One region of the Streptomyces sp. NPDC032822 genome, then DNA from elsewhere that is predicted to be linked to it. Evidence: riboswitches for the same ligand, from Rfam matches in the RefSeq annotation. Region 1 holds a riboswitch; each other region holds the start of a gene.

Region 1 (5,141 bases):
GATCGCGGTAGAGCTTGATCCACGCCACCGCCACCAGCAGCCCGACCGCGCCCAGCACGAGGAACATCCCGCGCCAGCTCATCGTCAGCAGCATGAAGGTCAGCAGGGGCGGGGCGATCGCGTTCGCTATCTGGGAGCCGGTGTTGATGATCGAGATCGGCAGGGACCGCTCGTCCTTGGCGAACCAGCGCTCCGACACCTTCAGCCCGGAGGTGAACAGCGGGGACTCGCTGATGCCCAGCGCCACCCGGACCGCGTAGAAGAGCGGGAAGGAACTCACGAACGCGGTGAGCGCGCTGACCACCGACCAGACGGAGGCGGCCCAGCCGAGCAGCTTCTTGGCGCCGTACTTGTCGACCAGGTATCCGGCGGGGAGGTTGGCGATCGCGTACGGCCAGGAGAACGCCGACAGCAGCAGGCCCATCTCGATGGTGTTGAAGCCGAGGTCCGAAGCGATCGTCGTGTTGCCGATGCCGAGGGCGTTGCGGTCCAGGTAGTTGATCACGCAGGCCACGACGATGAGCGCGATGAACGCCCACCGCACGCGGACGCCCTTGCCGGGCCCGGCGGGCTCTTCGGGTGCCGATGGTCCGGCGACCTCGGAGGTCCCCACGGTGGTACCGGTCATACGACTCACTCCTTTGTCAGTCGGGGAACGGGAGCGGGAGCGGAGCGGGGGTCCCCCCGGAGAGGGGTCTCAGGGGGAGAGGCTTACGGGGCGGTCCGGGCGGCGGTGACGGCGGAGAGGAAGGTCTCGGCGGCCCGGGTCACCCGTCGGTGGTCGCCCTCCTCGCCGCCGGCCTTGGTGATGAAGCTGCCGACGCCGACCGCGGTGACGCCGGCGTCGAACCACTCGCCGACGTTGTCCGGGGTGACCCCGCCGGTGGGGGCGAGCGGGACGTGCGGCAACGGGGCCATCACCGTCTTCACATAGCGCGGCCCGAGGAACTCCGCGGGGAACAGCTTCACGATGTCCGCGCCGGCCTGGACGGTGTTCACGATCTCCGTCGGCGTGAAGGCGCCGCTCATCGAGACGGCCTGGTAGCGGTGGGCGACCGTGAGCATCTCGGGGTTGAGCTGCGGGCTGACCAGCAACCGTGCGCCGGACTCGACCGCCCGGTAGGCGGAGTGGCCGTCGAGCACCGTGCCCGCGCCGACGAGGACGCCCTGGTCGCGGTACTCCTCGGCCAGGGTCTCGATCACCTTGAGGGCGTTGGGCACGGACAGGGTGATCTCCAGCGCGCGGATGCCCCCCTCGACCGCCGCCCGGGAGACCTCCAGGGCCGCCTTGTCGTCGTCGAGCCGGACGATGAGGACGGTGCCGGTGGCGCGGATGGATTCCAGGTGCTGCAACTTGCTTACCATGTTTTCACACGCTAGATCATGGATTCACATCGCACAACACCCTGTATCAAGGGTTAACATCTGGATGCGGGAACTCCAGCGGGGCTCAGCGGGACCCCGGCTGGAACTCCGACAGGAACGGGGGCGGTGACGGCGTGGCCGAGAAGACGTTCGCGGTGACGGGCGGCGGCGAGGTGCCCCTGATCCCGGAGCAGCGGCACGAGAAGCTGCTCCGGCTGCTGCGCCGGGAGGGGATCGTCAGCACCCGCACCCTCACCGACTACCTGGGCGTCTCGCACATGACCGTCAGGCGGGACATCGCCGCACTGGAGTCCGCGGGCCACCTCGTCTCCGTCAAGGGCGGCGTCCGGCTCGCCGACAAGGCGCCCACCGGGCAGGAGCCGCCCCGGGAGCGACGGGACCGGGCCGTGCTCGAACTCCCGCGCAAGTCGGCCATCGCCCGGCACGCGGCCACGCTCGTCCAGGACGGCATGGTGGTCCACCTCGACGCCGGCACCACCTGCCAGCTGATCGTCCCGCTGCTGGCCGGGCGCAAGGACCTCACCGTCGTCACCAACGACTTCCACGTCGTGACGAGCCTCTTCGAGCTGCCGGAGATCGAGGTGATCCACACCGGCGGCATCGTCGACCGCGACAGCGGCTCCAGCAGCGGACGCCTCGCCGCGCGCACCCTGGAGACGATCAACCTGGACCTGTTCTTCATGAGCACCGGAGCCTGGAGCCTGGAGCGGGGCGTGACGTCCTTCTCGCTGGACAAGGTCGAACTCAAGCAGGCCGCGCTGGCCGCGAGTTCGCAGTGCGTACTGCTGGCGGACAGCACCAAGTACGGCTCGTTCGCGAAGTACCGCGTCACCGACCTGGCCAAGGTCGACACCATCGTCACCGACGACGGGCTGCCCGAAGGCGGCCGGGAGAGCATCACCGCCCTCGGGGTGGAGCTGCACGCGCTCACCCCGAGGGTGTGAGTCCTCAGCCCAGACGGGGGATCTCGATCGCCGGGCAGCGGTCCATCACCATCTCCAGGCCGGCGGCCCGGGTGCGCTCGTACGCGGCCTCGTCGATGACGCCGAGCTGGAACCAGACCGCCCGCGCGCCCTTCGCCACGGCCTCGTCGGCGACCGCCCCGGCGAGATCGCTGTTCACGAACACGTCGACGACGTCCACGTCGAACGGAATCTCCGCCAGCGAGGCGTATCCCCGCTCCCCGTGCACGGTCTCCGCCTGGGGGTGCACCGGCACGACCCGCTTGCCGTAGCGCTGGAGCACCTCGGCCACGCCGTACGCGGCGCGTCGCCGGTTCGACGACAGGCCCACCACGGCCCAGGTGTCGCCGAGCCCGGTGAGGATCTTGCGGACCGTTGCCTCGTCGCCGTACACCGTGGGTCTCCTCGGGGGTCGTGAAAGGGCTGGCCCCTGCCACAACCGTGCGCGGCGATCGGCGATTCCCGCACCGTGATAGCTTGCCGAGGCCAGTCGAACCCATGCACGTGGGTCAGGGAATCCGGTGCGAATCCGGAGCTGACGCGCAGCGGTGAGGGGGACGGGCGGGGCATCGGCCACTGGACGACGCGTATGTCGTCCGGGAAGGCGCCCCGACCGGACGATCCCGAGTCCGAAGACCTGCTGGCGACCCCCGCGGCCAACGCACGGCGGGGGAGCACCGTACGACCGGGCTCCGCGTTAGGGCCCTCGACGACCGAGGATCGACTCCCGTGCCGATAGCACGTCTTGCCCGTCCCTCCGCGCTGCTCGCGGCCACCACCCTGCTCCTGGCCGGCTGCGGCGACGCCGACAGCACCGACCCGGCCGCCGCCGTCACTCTCGACAACTGCGGTCATGCGGTCCGGGTCGAGGCCCCGCCGCAGCGGGCCGTCTCCCTCAACCAGGGCACCACCGAGATCATGCTCTCCCTCGGTCTCGCCGACCGCATGGTGGGTACGGCGACCTGGACCGACCCCGTGCTGAAGGGGCTGGAGAAGGCCAACGCCAAGGTGCCGCGGCTCGCGGACAACGCCCCCTCCTTCGAACGGGTCCTGGACACCGAACCGGACTTCGTCGCCTCCTCCTTCGTCTCCACGCTCGGCAAGGGCGGTGTCGCCACCCGGGACCAGTTCGAGAAGCTCGGCGTGCCGACCTACGTCTCCCCGTCCGACTGCGCGGGCAAGGACAACTCCGGCGACGGGGACGGCGCCCGCGGCGAGCCCCTGACCATCGAGGCCATCTACGACGAAGTGCGGGACCTGGCCGCCGTGTTCGGTGTGGAGGAGCGCGGCGAGAAGCTGGTGGCCTCCCTCAAGAAGCGGATGGACACGGCCACGTCGGACATCGACGCCTCCGACGTGAGCCTCCTCTACTGGTTCGCCAACGCCGAGTCGCCCTACATGGCCGGCTGCTGCGGCGCCCCCGGAGTCGTCACCCGTGAGCTCGGCGCGAAGAACGTCTTCGACGACACCCACGACGAATGGCCGCAGATCAACTGGGAGACGGTCGCCGACCGCGACCCCGACGTCCTCGTCATCGGCGACCTGACCCGCAAGTCGCAGACCGCCGAGTCGGCCGAGAAGAAGATCGCCTTCCTGGAGTCCGACCCGGTCACCAAGAACATGACGGCGGTCCGGCACCAGCGCTACGTCCTGCTCAGCGGGCAGGCCCTGAACCCCAGTATCCGCACGATCGAGGGCGTGGAGCAGGTCGCGGCGGGGCTGCGCGACTTCGGACTCGTGAAGTGACCACCCGGGCGGTCCTGCTCGGTGTCGCCGGGACGGTCCTGCTGTGCTGCTCGGTGGCCGTCGCCATCACCATCGGACCCGCCGACATCGACGTCGCCGACGTCTGGTCCGTGGTGGCCGCCCATCTGGGCATCGGCACCTCGGAGTTGACGCCGATCCGGGACGGCATCGTGTGGCAGCTCCGGCTGCCGCGCACCCTCCTCGCCGCCGTGTGCGGTGCCGGACTCGCCGTCTGCGGCGCGGTGATGCAGTCGCTGCTGCGCAACCCGCTCGCCGACCCGTTCGTGCTCGGGGTGTCCTCCGGCGCCTCCACCGGAGCCGTGGTGGTGGTCGTGCTGGGCGTCGGCGGGGGCGCGCTGTCCGTCCCGGCGGGTGCCTTCCTCGGCGCCCTGCTCTCCTTCGCGCTCGTGCTGTTCCTCAGCCACACCCTCGGCGGCAGCACCGACCGGGTCGTCCTCGCCGGCGTCGCCGCCATGCAACTGTTCTCCGCGCTCACCTCGTTCGTCGTGATGACCGCGGCCGACGCCGAGACCACCCGGGGCGTCCTGTTCTGGCTCCTCGGCTCCCTCGGCGGGGCGGGCTGGACCGACGTCTGGGTCTGCTGCGCCGTCCTGGCCGTGGCGCTCGTGGTCTGCCTGTCGTACGCCCGCACCCTCGACGCCTTCGCCTTCGGGCAGGACGCGGCGGCCGCCCTCGGGGTGTCGGTGGCCCGCACCCGTCTGGTGCTGCTCTGTGTCACCGCCCTGCTCACGGCCGCGCTGGTCAGCTCGGCCGGGGCCATCGGCTTCGTCGGCCTGGTGCTGCCGCACGCCGCCCGCGCCCTGGTCGGCCCGGGCCATGTCCGGCTGCTGCCGGTCACCGCGCTGGCCGGTGCCGTCTTCCTCGTCTGGGTCGACACCCTGGCCCGCACGGTCCTCGACCCGCAGGAGGTGCCGGTGGGCGTCGTGACGTCCCTGATCGGCGTGCCGGCCTTCGTGGCGGTGCTGTACCGGACGCGGAGGGTGCGGTGACCACGACCCCGCGTACGGAACGCGAGACGCCCCTCGC
Region 2 (5,141 bases), on a different contig from region 1:
AGTGGATGGCCAAGGACTCCGAGGCGATCATCCCCGACGCGCACGACGCGTCGAAGAAGAAGCTCCCGACGATGCTCACCACCGACCTGTCGCTGCGCTTCGACCCGATCTACGGTGAGATCTCGCGCCGCTTCCACGAGAACCCGGCCGAGTTCGCGGACGCCTTCGCCCGCGCCTGGTACAAGCTGACCCACCGTGACCTGGGCCCGAAGTCCCTGTACCTCGGCGCCGAGGTCCCGGCGGAGACCCTGCTGTGGCAGGACCCGCTGCCGGAGGCCGAGGGCGAGGTCATCGACGCCGGTGACATCGCGGCCCTCAAGGCCAAGCTCCTCGACTCGGGGCTGACCGTCTCGCAGCTGGTGTCCACCGCGTGGGCGTCGGCCTCCACCCACCGCGGCAGCGACAAGCGCGGCGGCGCCAACGGTGCCCGCGTCCGCCTGGAGCCGCAGCGCGGCTGGGAGGTCAACAACCCGGACGAGCTGGCCCAGGTGCTGCGCGTCCTGGAGGGCGTCCAGCAGGAGTTCAACTCCGGCGCGAAGAAGGTCTCCCTGGCCGACCTGATCGTCCTCGGTGGTGCCGCCGCCGTGGAGAAGGCCGCCAAGGACGCCGGTCACGTGGTCGAGGTCCCGTTCACGCCGGGCCGGGTGGACGCCTCGCAGGAGCAGACGGACGTCGAGTCGTTCGCCGCGCTGGAGCCGACCGCCGACGGGTTCCGCAACTACCTCGGCAAGGGCAACCGCCTGCCGGCCGAGTACCTGCTGCTCGACAAGGCGAACCTGCTCACCCTGAGCGCCCCCGAGCTGACCGTCCTCGTCGGCGGTCTGCGTGTCCTGGGCGCCAACCACGGGCAGTCCTCGCACGGCGTCTTCACCGACACCCCCGGGGTCCTGACGAACGACTTCTTCGTCAACCTGCTCGACCTGGGGACGACGTGGAGCTCGACCTCGCAGGACCAGACGGTCTTCGAGGGCCGTGACGCCGCCACCGGCGACGTCAAGTGGACCGGCACCCGTGCCGACCTCGTCTTCGGCTCCAACTCCGAGCTGCGCGCCCTCGCCGAGGTCTACGCGAGTGACGACGCGAAGGCGAAGTTCGTGAACGACTTCGTCGCCGCCTGGGCCAAGGTCGCGGACCTGGACCGGTTCGACCTCGTCTGATCCTGATCACGGGTGCTGCCCGGGCCGGCCTCTGTGGGCCGGCCCGGGCAGCACCTTTTTCCGGCCGCTCGCAGGCCTGCGCGGCGGGCCCGGTTCAGCGGTCCGCCACCGGATACGGGACGAACGTGCTGCTGTGCTGGTCGATCCGGAGCGGCCGGCCGAGGGGCGGGGCCGCGCGCTGGGGGCATTCGAGGCGTTCGCAGACGCGGCAGCCCATGCCGATGGGGGTGGCGGCGGAGGCGTTGTCGAGGTCGAGGCCGTCGGAGTAGACGAGCCGGTGCGCGTGGCGGATCTCGCAGCCCAGGCCGATGGCGAAGGTCTTGCCGGGTTCGCCCCAGCCGCCGCGGTGGCGGGTGAGTGCGCGGGCCGTCCTGGACACCCTCGGCGCGATCGCGGAATCCTTGTACGAGGAGTTCAAGGAGCCGCTCCACGCCCCGCCCCCGTTGCTCCAACGGATGTTCCAGGCAGGGCTGTTGGGGCGCAAGAGCGGCCGGGGATTCCACGTGTACGACCAGGACTGAGGGGCCCGGCCGGCGCGGGCACCCGCCGCGTGTCCCATCTCACGGTCCGCCATGTGAGCGGAGTTCTCCGTGCCGAGGCGGCGCCCCCTAGGCTGGCCGACGCAGCTGGTTCGCCCCGTCCGCCAGACGGGATGCGTCGTAAGAGGGAACCCGGTGGGAATCCGGGACTGCCCCGCAGCGGTGAGCGGGAACGACCGCCGTCATACGCACTGGGTCCGGTGAACAGGGCCTGGGAAGCGACGGCCAGTAGGTGTCCTCCGTACGGAGGGCGTGCCCGCGAGTCCGAAGACCTGCCCGTTGCCCGCGCGCGATCCCTCGTGCGCGGACATCCCGGTGGCCTCGTGGGCGGGTCGGCGTACCTATCGGGCGGACGATCGCGCGCTGTACCGCGCGGAACGAGGTCCGTCCGGTTCGTCACCCCTTCGCGCCCGCGTCCCGTCCCGGGATTCCAGGGAGATATCTCGCGAAGGAGATTTCCGTGACAGCGAAGCCCGCAGCCGCGGCAGCACGGGCCACCGTGTACGGCTACCCCCGCCAGGGACAGCACCGGGAACTGAAGAAGGCGATCGAGGGCTACTGGAAGGGCCGCGTCGACGCCGGCACCCTCCGGTCCACCGCGGCCGGCCTGCGCCGGACGAACTGGTCGCAGCTGGCCGAGGCCGGCATCCACGAGGTTCCCACCGGCGACTTCTCGTACTACGACCATGTCCTGGACACCAGTGTCATGGTCGGCGCGATCCCCGCCCGCCACCGCGCCGCCGTCGAAGCGGACGCCCTGGACGGCTACTTCGCGATGGCCCGCGGCACCCAGGACGTGGCGCCGCTGGAGATGACCAAGTGGTTCGACACCAACTACCACTATCTGGTACCGGAGTTGGGCCCGGACACCGTGTTCGCGGCGGACTCCGGCAAGCAGGTCGCCGAGCTCCGTGAAGCCCTCGCCCTCGGTCTCACCGCCCGCCCGGTCCTTGTCGGCCCGGTCACCTACCTCCTGCTCGCCAAGCCCGCGCCCGGTGTGGCCGCCGACTTCGACCCGCTGACGCTCCTCGACCGGCTGCTGCCCGTCTACGCCGAGGTCGTCGCCGACCTGCGCGCGGCGGGCGCCGAGTGGGTGCAGCTGGACGAACCGGCCCTCGTCCAGGACCGCACACCGGCCGAGCTGAACGCGGCCACCCGCGCCTACCGCGACCTCGGCACCCGCACCGACCGACCGAAGCTGCTGGTCGCCTCCTACTTCGACCGGCTCGGCGACGCCCTGCCGGTACTGGCCAAGGCCCCGGTCGAGGGGCTCGCCCTCGACTTCACCGAGGCCGCCGCGGCCAACCTCGACGCGCTCGCCGCCGTGGGCGGACTGCCCGGAAAGCGCCTGGTCGCCGGTGTGGTCAACGGGCGCAACATCTGGGTCAACGACCTCTCGGCGTCCCTCGCCACGCTCGGCACGCTACTCGGGCTCGCCGACCGGGTCGACGTGGCCGCCTCCTGCTCACTGCTCCACGTCCCGATCGACACCGCGGCCGAGCGGGACGTCGAGCCGCAGATCCTGCGCTGGCTCGCCTTCGCCCGGCAGAAGACCGCCGAGATCGTCACCCTCGCCAAGGGCCTCGCCGACGGCACCGACACCATCACCGGCGAACTCGCCGCCAACCGGGCCGACCTGGCCTCCCGCGCGGCCTCCCCCCTCACCCGCGACCCCGCCGTCCGGGCCCGCGCCGCCGCCGTCACGGACACCGACGCCCGCCGCTCCCGGCCGTACGCCGAGCGGGCCACCGCCCAGCGCGACCGCCTCGGCCTGCCCCTGCTCCCGACCACCACCATCGGCTCCTTCCCCCAGACCACCGAACTGCGTACCGCCCGCGCGGACCTGAGGGCGGGCCGGATCGACACGGCCGGCTACGAGGAGCGCATCAGGGCCGAGATCGGCGAGGTGATCTCCTTCCAGGAGAAGACCGGCCTCGACGTCCTCGTGCACGGCGAGCCCGAACGCAACGACATGGTCCAGTACTTCGCCGAACAGCTCACCGGCTACCTCGCCACGCAGCACGGCTGGGTCCAGTCCTACGGCACCCGTTACGTCCGCCCGCCGATCCTGGCCGGCGACATCTCCCGCCCCGAACCGATGACGGTGCGCTGGACGACGTACGCCCAGTCGCTCACCGCCAAGCCCGTCAAGGGCATGCTCACCGGGCCGGTCACCATGCTCGCCTGGTCCTTCGTCCGCGACGACCAGCCCCTCGGCGACACCGCCCGCCAGGTCGCCCTCGCCCTGCGCGACGAGGTCGGCGACCTGGAGGCGGCCGGGACCTCGGTCATCCAGGTCGACGAACCCGCCCTGCGCGAGACCCTGCCGCTACGGGCCGCCGACCATCCGGCGTACCTGGCGTGGGCCACCGAGGCCTTCCGCCTCAGCACCGGCGGTGTACGCCCGGACACCCAGATCCACACCCACATGTGCTACGCCGAGTTCGGCGACGTCGTCCAGGCCATCGACGACCTCGACGCCGACGTCATCAGCCTGGAGGCCGCCCGCTCCCACATGCAGGTCGCCCGCGAACTCGCCGCCCACGGCTACCCGCGCGAGGCCGGCCCCGGCGTGTACGACATCCACTCCCCGCGCGTACCGAGCACGGACGAGGCATCCGCCCTGCTGCGCAAGGGACTTGAGGCCATCCCCCCGGAGCGCCTCTGGGTCAACCCCGACTGCGGCCTGAAGACCCGCGCCTGGCCCGAGACCCGCGCATCCCTGGAGAACCTGGTCCTCGCGGCCCGGACGGTCCGCGAGGAACTGTCGGCGTCCTGACCGCCCCGACCTCCTGATCCGCACGACGACCGGTCGGGAGAGCGGGCGCGGTCCCGCTCTCCCGGCCGCCGGCCGACCGCCTCCGGGCCCTGCTCCTCGATCACCAGCCCCTTCGCCGCGAGCGGCGGCGCGAGACCGCGAAGGTCGACGACCGTCCGGCCCGCCCGCACCCCCCTCCCCGGCGGCCCGGCCGTACCGGGCATCCTGATCAGCACGCCGGTCGACACCGAGGCCGGTACTCCGATCAGCACCCCGGGGGTACGCGCATGAGCCACCCACTGTTCGACATCACCGGAGAGACCGCCCTGGTCACCGGCTCCAGCCGGGGCATCGGCAAGGCACTCGCCAAGGGCCTGCTGGAGGCCGGCTGCACGGTCGTCCTCAACGGCCGGAACGCCACGGCCCTGCGAGCGACCGCCACCGAACTCTCGGCCTCCTTCGGGGACCGGGTACGGACGGCCGCCTTCGACGTCACGGACTCGGCGGCCGTCACCGCCGGCATCGCCCGGGCCGAGGAGGAGAACGGGCCGATCGGCATCCTGGTGAACAACACGGGCGTCCAACACCGCCGCCCGTTCCTGGAGTTCACCGACGACGACTGGCACCGCCTGCTCGACACCAACCTCACCAGCGCCTTCCTCGTGGGGCGCGAAGTCGCCCGGCGCA
Region 3 (5,141 bases), on a different contig from region 1:
GCGTTCACCCGGCGCATGAACTCGTCCGGGATCCAGTGCGCGAGGTTCAGGTTGTGCGTACGCCGGGCGTCCTCACCGGTGTTGTCGCGCAGCTCCAGGAACTCCTCGATGTCGGAGTGCCAGGTCTCCAGGTAGACCGCCGCCGCGCCCTTGCGCCGGCCGCCCTGGTTCACGGCGGCGACCGAGGCGTCGAGGGTCTTCAGGAACGGCACGATGCCGTTGGAGTGCCCGTTGGTGCCGCGGATCAGCGAACCGCGGGAGCGGACGCGGGAGTACGCGATGCCGATGCCGCCGGCGTGCTTGGAGAGCCGGGCGACCTGGTGGTAGCGGCCGTAGATGGAGTCCAGCTCGTCCAGCGGGGAGTCGAGGAGGTAGCAGGACGACATCTGGGGGTGCCGGGTGCCGGAGTTGAAGAGGGTGGGGGAGGAGGGGAGGTAGTCGAGGCGGCTCATGAGCCGGTACAGGGCCGCGACCTCGTCCAGGGCGCGGGTGCTGTCGTCCTCGGCCAGACCGCACGCCACCCGCAGCATGAAGTACTGGGGCGTCTCGATCACCCGCCGGGTGATGGGGTGCCGGAGCAGATAGCGGCTGTGCAGCGTGCGCAGACCGAAGTACCCGAAGCGGTCGTCCGCCTGCCGGTCGACCAGCGTGTCCAGGCGTGCGGCGTGGACCCGCGCGAACTCGGCCGTACGGTCCGCGATGAGACCCTCGCCGTGGCCCACCACGACCGACTCCGTGAAGGACGTGACGCCCTGGGAGGCGGCCTCGGCGCGGATGCTGATCGTCAGCAGGCGGGCCGCGAGCCGCGAGTAGGCGGGGTCCTCGGAGATCAGGCCGGCGGCGGCCTCGGTGGCCAGCTCGCGCAGCTCCGACTCGTCCGCCCGCGCGGACCGGCCGCGCAGCGCGGCGGCGGCGACCCGGCCGGGGTCGGCGTCGGGGAGGTCGGCGGTCAGCTCGGTCAGGGTCCGCAGCAACGCGGTTCCGGGACCGTCGGTCCCCGCCTCGATGGCCTGGACGACCTCGGCGACCTCGACGGCGTCGATCGTCTCGACGACTGAAGCCGGGTCTGCTGGCGCGATGGTCACGTGGGGCTCTCCCTCGCTCGGCACGGGGGGCCTCAAGGAGGGCAGGGGGCAGCGCACGACCGCACACGGCGTCGCGTCCACCGGCCCATTCCGCGAGGCCCGGACGTCATGGCACCCGGGCCTGGTGGCCGGGCGCGCTGTCGGCAGGTCCTCGGACTGACTCCCATACACGCATATGCGCGCATGAGTACACCGTTGCGGGACAGTTCCGGATTCGCACCGGATTCCCCTGCGACGACAGCGAGCACGAGCATACATCTTGTGCCGGGTGGGGACAGCACCCCCATATGTTGTGTCGCGCTGGTTTCAGAGCGTCAACTGGCAGATGAGGAGCGTGATGCCGCCGAGACACGGCACCCAATACCGGGACACACGACCACGGGCCGCCGGATCGCTCCGGCGGCCCGTGGTCGTGGCGTACGGCTCAGTGCGTGGTGCCCGCCGTGGCCGGGGGCAGCTCCACCTCGACGCCGGGGTCGCCGGCGTCCGCCGTGTAGTCCTGCGGGGACGTCTCGTCGATGCCGTCCGGGGCCTTGAGGGCCTTCAGGACGAAGGTGAGGACCACCGTCACCACCAGGTTGAGGACGAACGCCGTCAGGCCGATGTAGCCGATCTCACCGATGCCGGGGATCTCCTTCGACGAGCCGCCGAAGTGCTTCTGCGTCGGCGAGGCGACGCCGTACGCGGCGACCGTGCCGTAGACCATGCCGACCGCCCAGCCCGCCAGCAGGGCCCAGCGGTGGAACCAGCGGGTGAACAGACCGCCGACCAGGGCCGGGAAGGTCTGCAGGATCCAGATGCCGCCGAGGAGCTGGAAGTTGATGGCGACCGTCTTGTCCATGGTGAGGACGAAGGCCAGCGCGCCGACCTTCACCAGGAGCGAGACCAGCTTGGAGACCTTCATCTCCTGCTCGGGCGTCGCGTCCGGCTTGATGAAGTCCTTGTAGATGTTGCGGGTGAAGAGGTTCGCGGCGGCGATCGACATGATCGCCGCCGGCACCAGCGCACCGATGCCGATGGCCGCGAAGGCCACGCCCGCGAACCAGTCCGGGAACATCGTCTCGAACAGCTGCGGGATCGCCAACTGCCCGTTGCTGACCTTGATCCCGGCCGCGATGGCCATGAAGCCCAGCAGCGCCAGCAGACCGAGCATCAGCGAGTACAGCGGCAGGATGGTGGTGTTGCGGCGGATCACCTCACGGCTGCGGCTGGACAGCGTCGCCGTGATCGAGTGCGGGTACATGAAGAGCGCGAGGGCCGAGCCCAACGCCAGTGTGGCGTACGTCCACTGCCCCGCCTCGCCCGGTACCAGCGCACCGCGTGGCGCGCCCGTCGCCGGGTTGGTCTGGCTGTACGCCTCGCCCGCCTTGGCGAAGATCTCGTCGAAGCCGCCCAGCTTGATCGGGATGTAGATGATCGCCACCGCGATGACGATGTAGATCAGCGTGTCCTTCACGAACGCGATCAGCGCGGGCGCACGCAGCCCCGAGGAGTACGTGTACGCGGCCAGCACACCGAAGGCGATCAGCAGCGGGAGGTCCTTGACGAACCAGTTGGTGTCCTCGCCGCCGCCGACGCCCATCACGTCCAGGACGGCCTGGATGCCGACCAGTTGGAGCGCGATGTACGGCATGGTCGCGAGGATGCCGGTGACGGCCACGGCCAGCGACAGGCCCTTCGAGCCGAACCGGCCGCGCACGAAGTCCGAGGTCGTCACATACCCGTGCTTGTGCGAGACCGACCACAGGCGGGGCAGGAACGTGAAGATCAGCGGGTACACCAGGATCGTGTAGGGCACCGCGAAGAAGCCGGCCGCGCCCGCCGCGTAGATCGCCGCCGGTACGGCGACGAAGGTGTACGCCGTGTACAGGTCGCCGCCGAGCAGGAACCAGGTGACCCAGGTGCCGAACGACCGGCCGCCCAGGCCCCATTCGTCCAGGCTCTGCTCGTCGGACCTGCGCCAGCGCGCGGCGAGGAAGCCCATGACCGTGACGGCCACGAAGAAGAAGATGAAGACGGCGAGTGCGACGCCGTTCACGCCGTCCTTCACTGGGACGCACCCCCCTTGCGGGCACGCTGGTCGCGCTGCCACAGCTTGTACGCGATCATCGTCAGTGCCGTGGAGATCAGCACCCACGCCATCTGGTACCAGTAGAAGAACGGGATACCGATGAAGGCCGGATCGGTCTTGGCGTAGGAACCGACCCACAGCATCGCCACGAAGGGTGCGAAGAGGCAGAGGGCGATGACCACGCGGACCGGTGTCACCACCGGTGGTCTCACTTCAGGCGCTTGCGACATTCCGCGACTCCGTCCCCTCACTGATCACCTGTGTAACGCGCAGGCAATCTAGGCGACGCTGTCGGGAAAGCGAAAGACCTCGTCCGTATATCGGTATGTGGCGGTTCTGTGTCCGCCCCGTACGACCGCGGACCGGCCTTCAGCAGCAGCGGAACCCCTGCCGGGGGTCCGCCTCCTGCCGGTCCGTGCGCATCCGCTCGAAGTCGCGCCGGGAGGGCACGGCCGCGTCCGGACGGTCCCGGCGCAGGTGCGCGACATAGCGGTCGTACGCCGACTCGTCGGTCAGCTCCCGCATGTACCAGCGCACTCCTCTACACGCCCGGAGAAGTGCCGACCGCACGGCGTTCCTCCTCCTTCTCCTTCCCGGTCGGGAACAGCCCGGCCGGAGCGACGATCTTCGACTCGACGTAGGGCGCCTCGCTGAGCGTGGAGAGCGCGGGCCGCCGGACGTGCCGGACACAGACCCGGGCCGCGTCCGCGATCACGATGACGATCAGCACCGCCAGGACGGCCGCGAGGACGCCGTCCACCGTGGAGTTGGTGACCACGGTGTGCATGTCGTCCATGGTCTTGGCGGGCGGCAGCACCTCGCCCCGGTCGATCGCGTCCTGGAACACGGACCGTTGCTTGAAGAAGCCGACCTTGGGGTCACCGGAGAACACCTTCTGCCAGCTCGCCGTCAGGGTGACCGTGGCGTCCCAGGCGAGCGGAACCCCGGTGATCCAGGCCCACTTCAGGCGTCCGGACTTCACCAGCAGGGTCGTGCAGACGGCCAGCGCGACCGCCGCGAGCAACTGGTTGGAGATGCCGAAGATCGGGAACAACTGGTTGATGCCGCCGAGGGGTTCGTGGACGCCGACCCACAGGAAGTAGCCCCACAGCCCGCACACCACCGCGCTGGTGACGACCAGGCCGGGCTTCCAGCCGATGTTCCGGAAGGGCCGGTAGACGTTGCCCAGCATGTCCTGGAGCATGAACCGGCCGACCCGGGTGCCGGCGTCCAGCGCGGTCAGGATGAACAGCGCCTCGAACATGATCGCGAAGTGATACCAGAAGGCCTTGAGGCCCCCGCCGGTCACCTCGGAGAAGATCTGCGACACCCCGACGGCGAGCGTGGGCGCGCCGCCGGTGCGGGAGAGCAGGGTCGACTCCTCGACGTCCCGCGCCGCCTGGGCGAGTTCGGCGGGCGTGATGGAGTATCCCCAACCGGTCACCACCTGCGAGGCGTTCTCGACGGTGGTGCCGATCACGCCCGCGGGGGCGTTCATCGCGAAGTACAGGCCCGGGTCGATGATGCTCGCCGCGATCAGCGCCATCACCGCGACCGACGACTCCATCAGCATGGAGCCGTAGCCGATCATGCGGACCTGCGTCTCCTTCTGGATCATCTTCGGTGTCGTACCCGAGGAGATCAGCGCGTGGAAGCCGGAGAGCGCGCCGCAGGCGATGGTGATGAAGACGAACGGGAAGAGCGAGCCCGCGAAGACCGGGCCGTCGCCGCGGGAGGCGAAGTCGGTCACCGGGTCCATCCTCAGCGTCGGCAGCGCGATGACGACACCGAGCGCGAGCAGGATGATCGTGCCGATCTTCATGAAGGTGGAGAGGTAGTCGCGGGGCGCGAGCAGCATCCACACCGGCAGGATCGAGGCGACGAAGCCGTACGCCACCAGCCAGATGACGAGGGTGGAGGGCGCGAGCGTGAAGGTGTCCGCCCAGGACGACTCGGCGACCCAGCGGCCCGAGACCAGCGCGAGC
Region 4 (5,141 bases), on a different contig from region 1:
ACGCCCAGAAGACGATGGGCATCATCACCCTCGCCCTGGTCGCGGGCGGGGCCGTCGCGCCCGACTCCGACCCGCCCACCTGGGTCATCCTCTCCGCGGGCCTGGCCATCGCGCTGGGCACCTATCTCGGCGGCTGGCGCATCATCCGCACCATGGGCAAGGGCCTGACCGACCTTCAGCCGCAGCAGGGCTTCGCCGCCCAGACCAGCGCGGCCACGGTCATCCTGGCCTCCTCCCACCTCGGTTTCTCCCTCTCCACCACGCACTCCGTCTCCGGTTCGGTGATGGGCGCGGGCCTCGGCCGCAAGGGCGGTGTGGTCCGCTGGTCCACGGCGACCCGCATGTTCGTGGCGTGGGGCCTGACCCTGCCCGCCGCGGCCCTGGTGGGCGCGCTCGCCGAGTACGTGACCAGGATCGGGGACTTCGGCACCGCCCTGGTCGCGGTCTTCCTGATCGCCTCCAGCGCGGCCATCTGGAAGGTCTCCCGCCGCGAGGTGATCGACGCGAGCAACGTCAACGAGACCGACGGGAGCGGGGAGCCGGCCGGTGTGGTGACCACGGCGATCGCCGCCGTGACGCCGCCGCCCACGGGCACGGTGACCGAGGACCTCACGGCCACGATCCCGGCCCCGGCCGCCACCGCCACCGACCCCGCGGCCCCGCCGGCCGCGACCACCGTCTGAGCCCGGCCCCCAGGCACCTCCCCTCGTGAAGGAAGAAGCAGCATGAAGATCGACTGGGCGGCCCTCGGCTCCGTCTTCGGCGTCAGCCTCGTGATCACCGTGGCCCTCGTGGCCCTGTTCACCCTCGGCATCATGGGCCTGTCGCGCCGCGAACGGGCCACGGCCCAGGGCGACTCCGCCACCCTCGCGGTCACCGGCGCGTACGTGTGCTTCGCGGCGTGCGCGGCCGCGGTGGCGTACGGGATCTCACTGATCGTCGTCTGACCCGCGCGACCCGGACACCACGTGGGGTGCTGGACGGTTCTCCGTCCCGCACCCCACGTCTTTCCGTGACGGCTGCGACCACCCGCGTGTGGGTCTCAGCACACTCTCCCTTCGCAGGTCAACGGCAAGTTGACGGCCCTTCCAACACCGTGGTGGACTGCCGGGGCCATCTACGGCGGCAGGAGAGGAAGCCGGTGCGATTCCGGCGCGGTCCCGCCACTGTCACCGGGGCAGAAAGCCCCGGGAGCCAGGAACTCTCGCCGCCGATCTCGTCGAACCAGGGCGTGGACACCCTGAGTGAGGACATATCGCCATGCGCGGCTGCCGTTTGACGTTCACCACCGGTGCCCTGTCCGTGACCGCGGTCGGCTGAGCCGATGCGTGCCGATCGCGTCTTCGCGTACGGCGCCGCCGCCGGCCTTCTCGGCGACCTCCTGCTCGGCGATCCGCGCCGCGGGCATCCGGTCGCCCTGTTCGGGCGGGCCGCGGGCGCCGTGGAACGGGTGTTGTGGCGGGACCACCGCGGGTGGGGCGCGCTGCACGCCGTGGTGTGCGCCGGTGGCGCCGTCACGCTCGGCGCGATGGCCGCCCGTGCCGTACGCCGCTCCCCCGCCGCCTCCGTCGCGCTGACCGGCGCGGCCACCTGGGCCGTGGTCGGAGGGACGTCGCTCGCCCGGGAGGCCCGGACCGTCGGGCGGGCCCTGGAGGCCGGGGACGTCGACGCCGCACGGGCCCGGCTGCCGCATCTGTGCGGACGGGACCCGCAGGCCCTCGACGCCGACGGAATCGCCCGGGCGGTCGTCGAGTCCGTCGCCGAGAACACCTCCGACGCGGTGGTCGGGGCGCTGGTGTGGGGTGCTGTCGGGGGCGTACCGGGGCTGCTCGGCTTCCGGGCCGTGAACACCCTCGACGCCATGGTCGGGCACAGGTCGCCCCGGTACCGCCGCTACGGGTGGGCCTCCGCCCGCGCCGACGATGTCGCGGGGTGGCCGGGGGCGCGTCTGACCGCCGTGCTCGCCGCGGTGGCGGGGCCGGATCCGCGAGGTGCCGTGCGGGCCTGGCGGGCCGACGCGGCGAAGCATCCGAGCCCCAACGCCGGTCCCGTGGAGGCCTCGTTCGCGGGGGCGCTGGGCGTACGGCTCGGCGGGACCCTGTCCTACGCGGGACGGGTCGAGCACCGGCCGGTCCTCAACGAGGAGGGGCGCACCGTCGCGACCTGCGACATCGAACGGGCCGTACGGCTGTCGCGGCGCGTCGGCTGGCTCACGCTCGGCGTGGGCGTCGCCGCACGGCTGCTGACGCGGGGGCGTGCCTCATGACCGGTGGTGGACTGCTCGTCGCCGGGACCACCTCGGACGCCGGCAAGAGCGTCGTCACCGCCGGGATCTGCCGTTGGCTGGTGCGGCAGGGGGCGAAGGTGGCGCCGTTCAAGGCGCAGAACATGTCCCTCAACTCGTTCGTGACGCGGGAGGGTGCCGAGATCGGGCGGGCGCAGGCCATGCAGGCGCAGGCCTGCCGTATCGAGCCGACCGCGCTGATGAATCCCGTGCTGCTGAAGCCGGGCGGTGAACAGAGCAGCCAGGTCGTGCTGTTGGGAAAGGCGGTCGGGGAGCTCAGCGCCCGCGGCTATCACGGCGGGCGGCAGCAGAGGCTTCTCGGGACCGTTCTCGACTGTCTCGCCGAGTTGCGGGGCACGTATGACGCGGTGATCTGTGAGGGGGCGGGAAGTCCCGCCGAGATCAATCTCCGGCGGACCGACATCGTCAACATGGGCATCGCCCGGAACGCCGGGCTGCCGGTGCTCGTCGTCGGCGACATCGACCGCGGTGGCGTCTTCGCCTCCTTCTTCGGGACCGTCGCCCTGCTCTCCCCCGAGGACCAGGCGCTGGTCGCCGGGTTCCTCGTCAACAAGTTCCGGGGCGATGTGTCCCTGCTGGAGCCGGGGCTGGAGATGCTGCACGGCCTCACCGGACGGCAGACGTACGGCGTCCTGCCCTTTCGGCACGGGCTCGGCATCGACGAGGAGGACGGGCTGCGGGTCTCCCTGCGGGGCACGGTCCGGGAGTCGACCGTGGCGCCTCCGGTCGGCGAGGACGTCCTGCGGGTCGCCGTCTGCGCGGTTCCGCTGATGTCCAACTTCACGGACGTGGACGCGCTGGCCGCCGAGCCGGGTGTCGTCGTGCGGTTCGTGGACCGGGCGGAGGAACTGGCCGACGCTGATCTCGTCGTCGTCCCGGGGACCCGGGGAACCGTCCGTGCCCTGGAGTGGCTGCGGGAGCGGGGGCTCGCCGACGCCCTGGTCCGCAGGGCCGCCGAACAGCGGCCCGTCCTCGGCATCTGCGGCGGCTTCCAGGTCCTCGGCGAGCACATCGAGGACGACGTGGAGAGCCGTCGAGGCCATGTGGACGGGCTCGGGGTCCTCCCCGTGCGGGTGCGGTTCGCCCGCGAGAAGACCCTCACCCGGCCCGTCGGTGAGGCCCTCGGCGAACCCGTCGAGGGGTACGAGATCCATCACGGCATCGCCGAGGTCGACGGCGGGGACCCCTTCCTGGACGGCTGCCGGGTCGGGCAGACCTGGGGCACGCACTGGCACGGCTCCCTCGAATCCGACGGCTTCCGGCGGGCCTTCCTGCGCGAGGTGGCCGCCGCCGCGGGCCGCCGGTTCGTGCCGGCCCCCGACACCTCGTTCGCCGCGCTGCGCGAGGAGCAGCTCGACCGGCTCGGCGACCTGATCGAACAGCACGCGGACACGGACGCGCTGTGGCGGCTCATCGAGTCCGGCGCGCCGCAAGGACTGCCTTTCATTCCACCGGGAGCGCCCGCATGAGCACAGTGTTGTTGTTGTCCACCGCCGACACGGATCTGCTGGCCGCCCGGGCCGCTTCCGGCGCCTCCTACCGGATCGGCAATCCGACCCGGGTGGATGTCGCGGAGGAACTGCCCGGGCTGATCGAGGGCTCGGACCTCGCCGTCGTCCGTCTGCTGGGCGGCAAGCGGGCCTGGGAGGACGGGCTCGCCGCGCTGAAGGCGTCCGGCATCCCGACCGTCCTGCTGGGCGGCGAGACCGTGCCCGACGCCGAGTTGATGGCCGAGTCGTCCGTGCCCGCGGGTGTCGTCGCCGAGGCGCTGCGCTATCTCGTCGAGGGCGGCCCGGAGAACCTGACCGAGCTGGCCCGCTTCCTCTCCGACACCGTGCTGCTGACGGGCGAGGGCTTCGTCGAGCCGCTGAAGATGCCCGAGTACGGCGTCCACGGGGAGCGGGTGCTTGAGGACGGCCGTCCGACCGTCGGTGTGCTCTTCTACCGCGCCCACGAACTCAGCGGCAACACCGCCTTCGTGGACACGCTGTGCGAGGCGATCGAGGCGCGCGGCGCCAACGCCCTTCCCGTGTACTGCGGTTCACTGCGCGGCGCGGACGCGGGGCTGTACGAGATCCTGGGCCGGGCAGACGCTCTGGTCGCCACCGTCCTCGCGGCCGGCGGCACGCACGCCTCGCAGGCGTCGGCCGGCGGCGACGAGGAGGCCTGGGACATCGGGGCGCTGGCCGATCTCGACATCCCCGTGCTGCAGGGGCTCTGCCTCACCTCCTCGTACAGCGCCTGGTCCGCGTCGGACGCCGCCCTGTCCCCCATGGACGCGGCGATGCAGGTCGCGATCCCCGAGTTCGACGGCCGGCTGATCACGGTCCCCTTCTCCTTCAAGGAGCAGGGCCCGGACGACGTTCCGGTGTACGTCGCCGACCCCGAGCGGGCCGCCCGGGTCGCCGGGATCGCCGTACGGCACGCGCGGCTCGGGTACAAGCCGAACGCCGACAAGAAGCTGGCGCTCGTCTTCACCGCCTACCCGACCAAGCACTCGCGGGTCGGCAACGCGGTCGGCCTGGACACGCCCGCCTCGGCGATCCGCGTCCTGGACGCGCTGCGGGACGCCGGGTACGTCGTCGAGGGACACCCCGACAACGGGGACGAGTTGATCCACCGGCTGATCAACGCCGGTGGCCACGACGTCGAATGGCTCACCGAGGAGCAGCTCGCCGCCGCGCCCGCGCGGGTGCCGCTGGCCGACTACCGGGCGTGGTTCGACAAGCTCGACCCGCAACTGCGGGACGGCATGCTGGAGGCCTGGGGCGAGCCGCCGGGCAACCTGTACGTGGACGGGGACGAGATCGTGCTCGCCTCCCTCCGGTTCGGGAAC

Evidence for each region. A riboswitch is a leader RNA that binds a small molecule or an ion and turns the genes downstream of it on or off. The one in region 1 is predicted to bind cobalamin.
Region 2: it holds a riboswitch for cobalamin, as region 1 does, so the genes downstream of both, metE (5-methyltetrahydropteroyltriglutamate--homocysteine S-methyltransferase) here and ACZ5VD_RS12070 (ABC transporter substrate-binding protein) in region 1, are expected to answer to the same signal.
Region 3: it holds a riboswitch for cobalamin, as region 1 does, so the genes downstream of both, ACZ5VD_RS21440 (ribonucleoside-diphosphate reductase subunit alpha) here and ACZ5VD_RS12070 (ABC transporter substrate-binding protein) in region 1, are expected to answer to the same signal.
Region 4: it holds a riboswitch for cobalamin, as region 1 does, so the genes downstream of both, ACZ5VD_RS23160 (cobalamin biosynthesis protein) here and ACZ5VD_RS12070 (ABC transporter substrate-binding protein) in region 1, are expected to answer to the same signal.

What each region holds. Positions count from the first base shown of each region.
Region 1 covers NZ_JBVIOL010000003.1:654,828-659,968, reverse strand. The annotation lists gene ACZ5VD_RS12090 (MFS transporter) at 1-628, opposite strand, end outside; gene ACZ5VD_RS12085 (bifunctional 4-hydroxy-2-oxoglutarate aldolase/2-dehydro-3-deoxy-phosphogluconate aldolase) at 712-1,365, opposite strand; gene ACZ5VD_RS12080 (DeoR/GlpR family DNA-binding transcription regulator) at 1,500-2,330, shown strand; gene ACZ5VD_RS12075 (CoA-binding protein) at 2,335-2,742, opposite strand; cobalamin riboswitch at 2,819-3,007, shown strand; gene ACZ5VD_RS12070 (ABC transporter substrate-binding protein) at 3,078-4,094, shown strand; gene ACZ5VD_RS12065 (FecCD family ABC transporter permease) at 4,091-5,104, shown strand; gene ACZ5VD_RS12060 (ABC transporter ATP-binding protein) at 5,101-5,141, shown strand, end outside.
Region 2 covers NZ_JBVIOL010000005.1:558,416-563,556, forward strand. The annotation lists gene katG (catalase/peroxidase HPI) at 1-1,157, shown strand, start outside; partial or broken gene ACZ5VD_RS17980 (short-chain fatty acyl-CoA regulator family protein) at 1,252-1,533, opposite strand; partial or broken gene ACZ5VD_RS17985 (3-hydroxyacyl-CoA dehydrogenase family protein) at 1,529-1,678, shown strand; cobalamin riboswitch at 1,781-1,978, shown strand; gene metE (5-methyltetrahydropteroyltriglutamate--homocysteine S-methyltransferase) at 2,157-4,475, shown strand; gene ACZ5VD_RS17995 (SDR family oxidoreductase) at 4,742-5,141, shown strand, end outside.
Region 3 covers NZ_JBVIOL010000007.1:194,105-199,245, reverse strand. The annotation lists gene ACZ5VD_RS21440 (ribonucleoside-diphosphate reductase subunit alpha) at 1-1,085, opposite strand, end outside; cobalamin riboswitch at 1,211-1,339, opposite strand; gene mctP (monocarboxylate uptake permease MctP) at 1,510-3,135, opposite strand; gene ACZ5VD_RS21430 (DUF3311 domain-containing protein) at 3,132-3,386, opposite strand; gene ACZ5VD_RS21425 (YbdD/YjiX family protein) at 3,526-3,681, opposite strand; gene ACZ5VD_RS21420 (carbon starvation CstA family protein) at 3,698-5,141, opposite strand, start outside.
Region 4 covers NZ_JBVIOL010000008.1:59,485-64,625, forward strand. The annotation lists gene ACZ5VD_RS23150 (inorganic phosphate transporter) at 1-683, shown strand, start outside; gene ACZ5VD_RS23155 (hypothetical protein) at 726-947, shown strand; cobalamin riboswitch at 1,084-1,223, shown strand; gene ACZ5VD_RS23160 (cobalamin biosynthesis protein) at 1,325-2,266, shown strand; gene ACZ5VD_RS23165 (cobyric acid synthase) at 2,263-3,774, shown strand; gene cobN (cobaltochelatase subunit CobN) at 3,771-5,141, shown strand, end outside.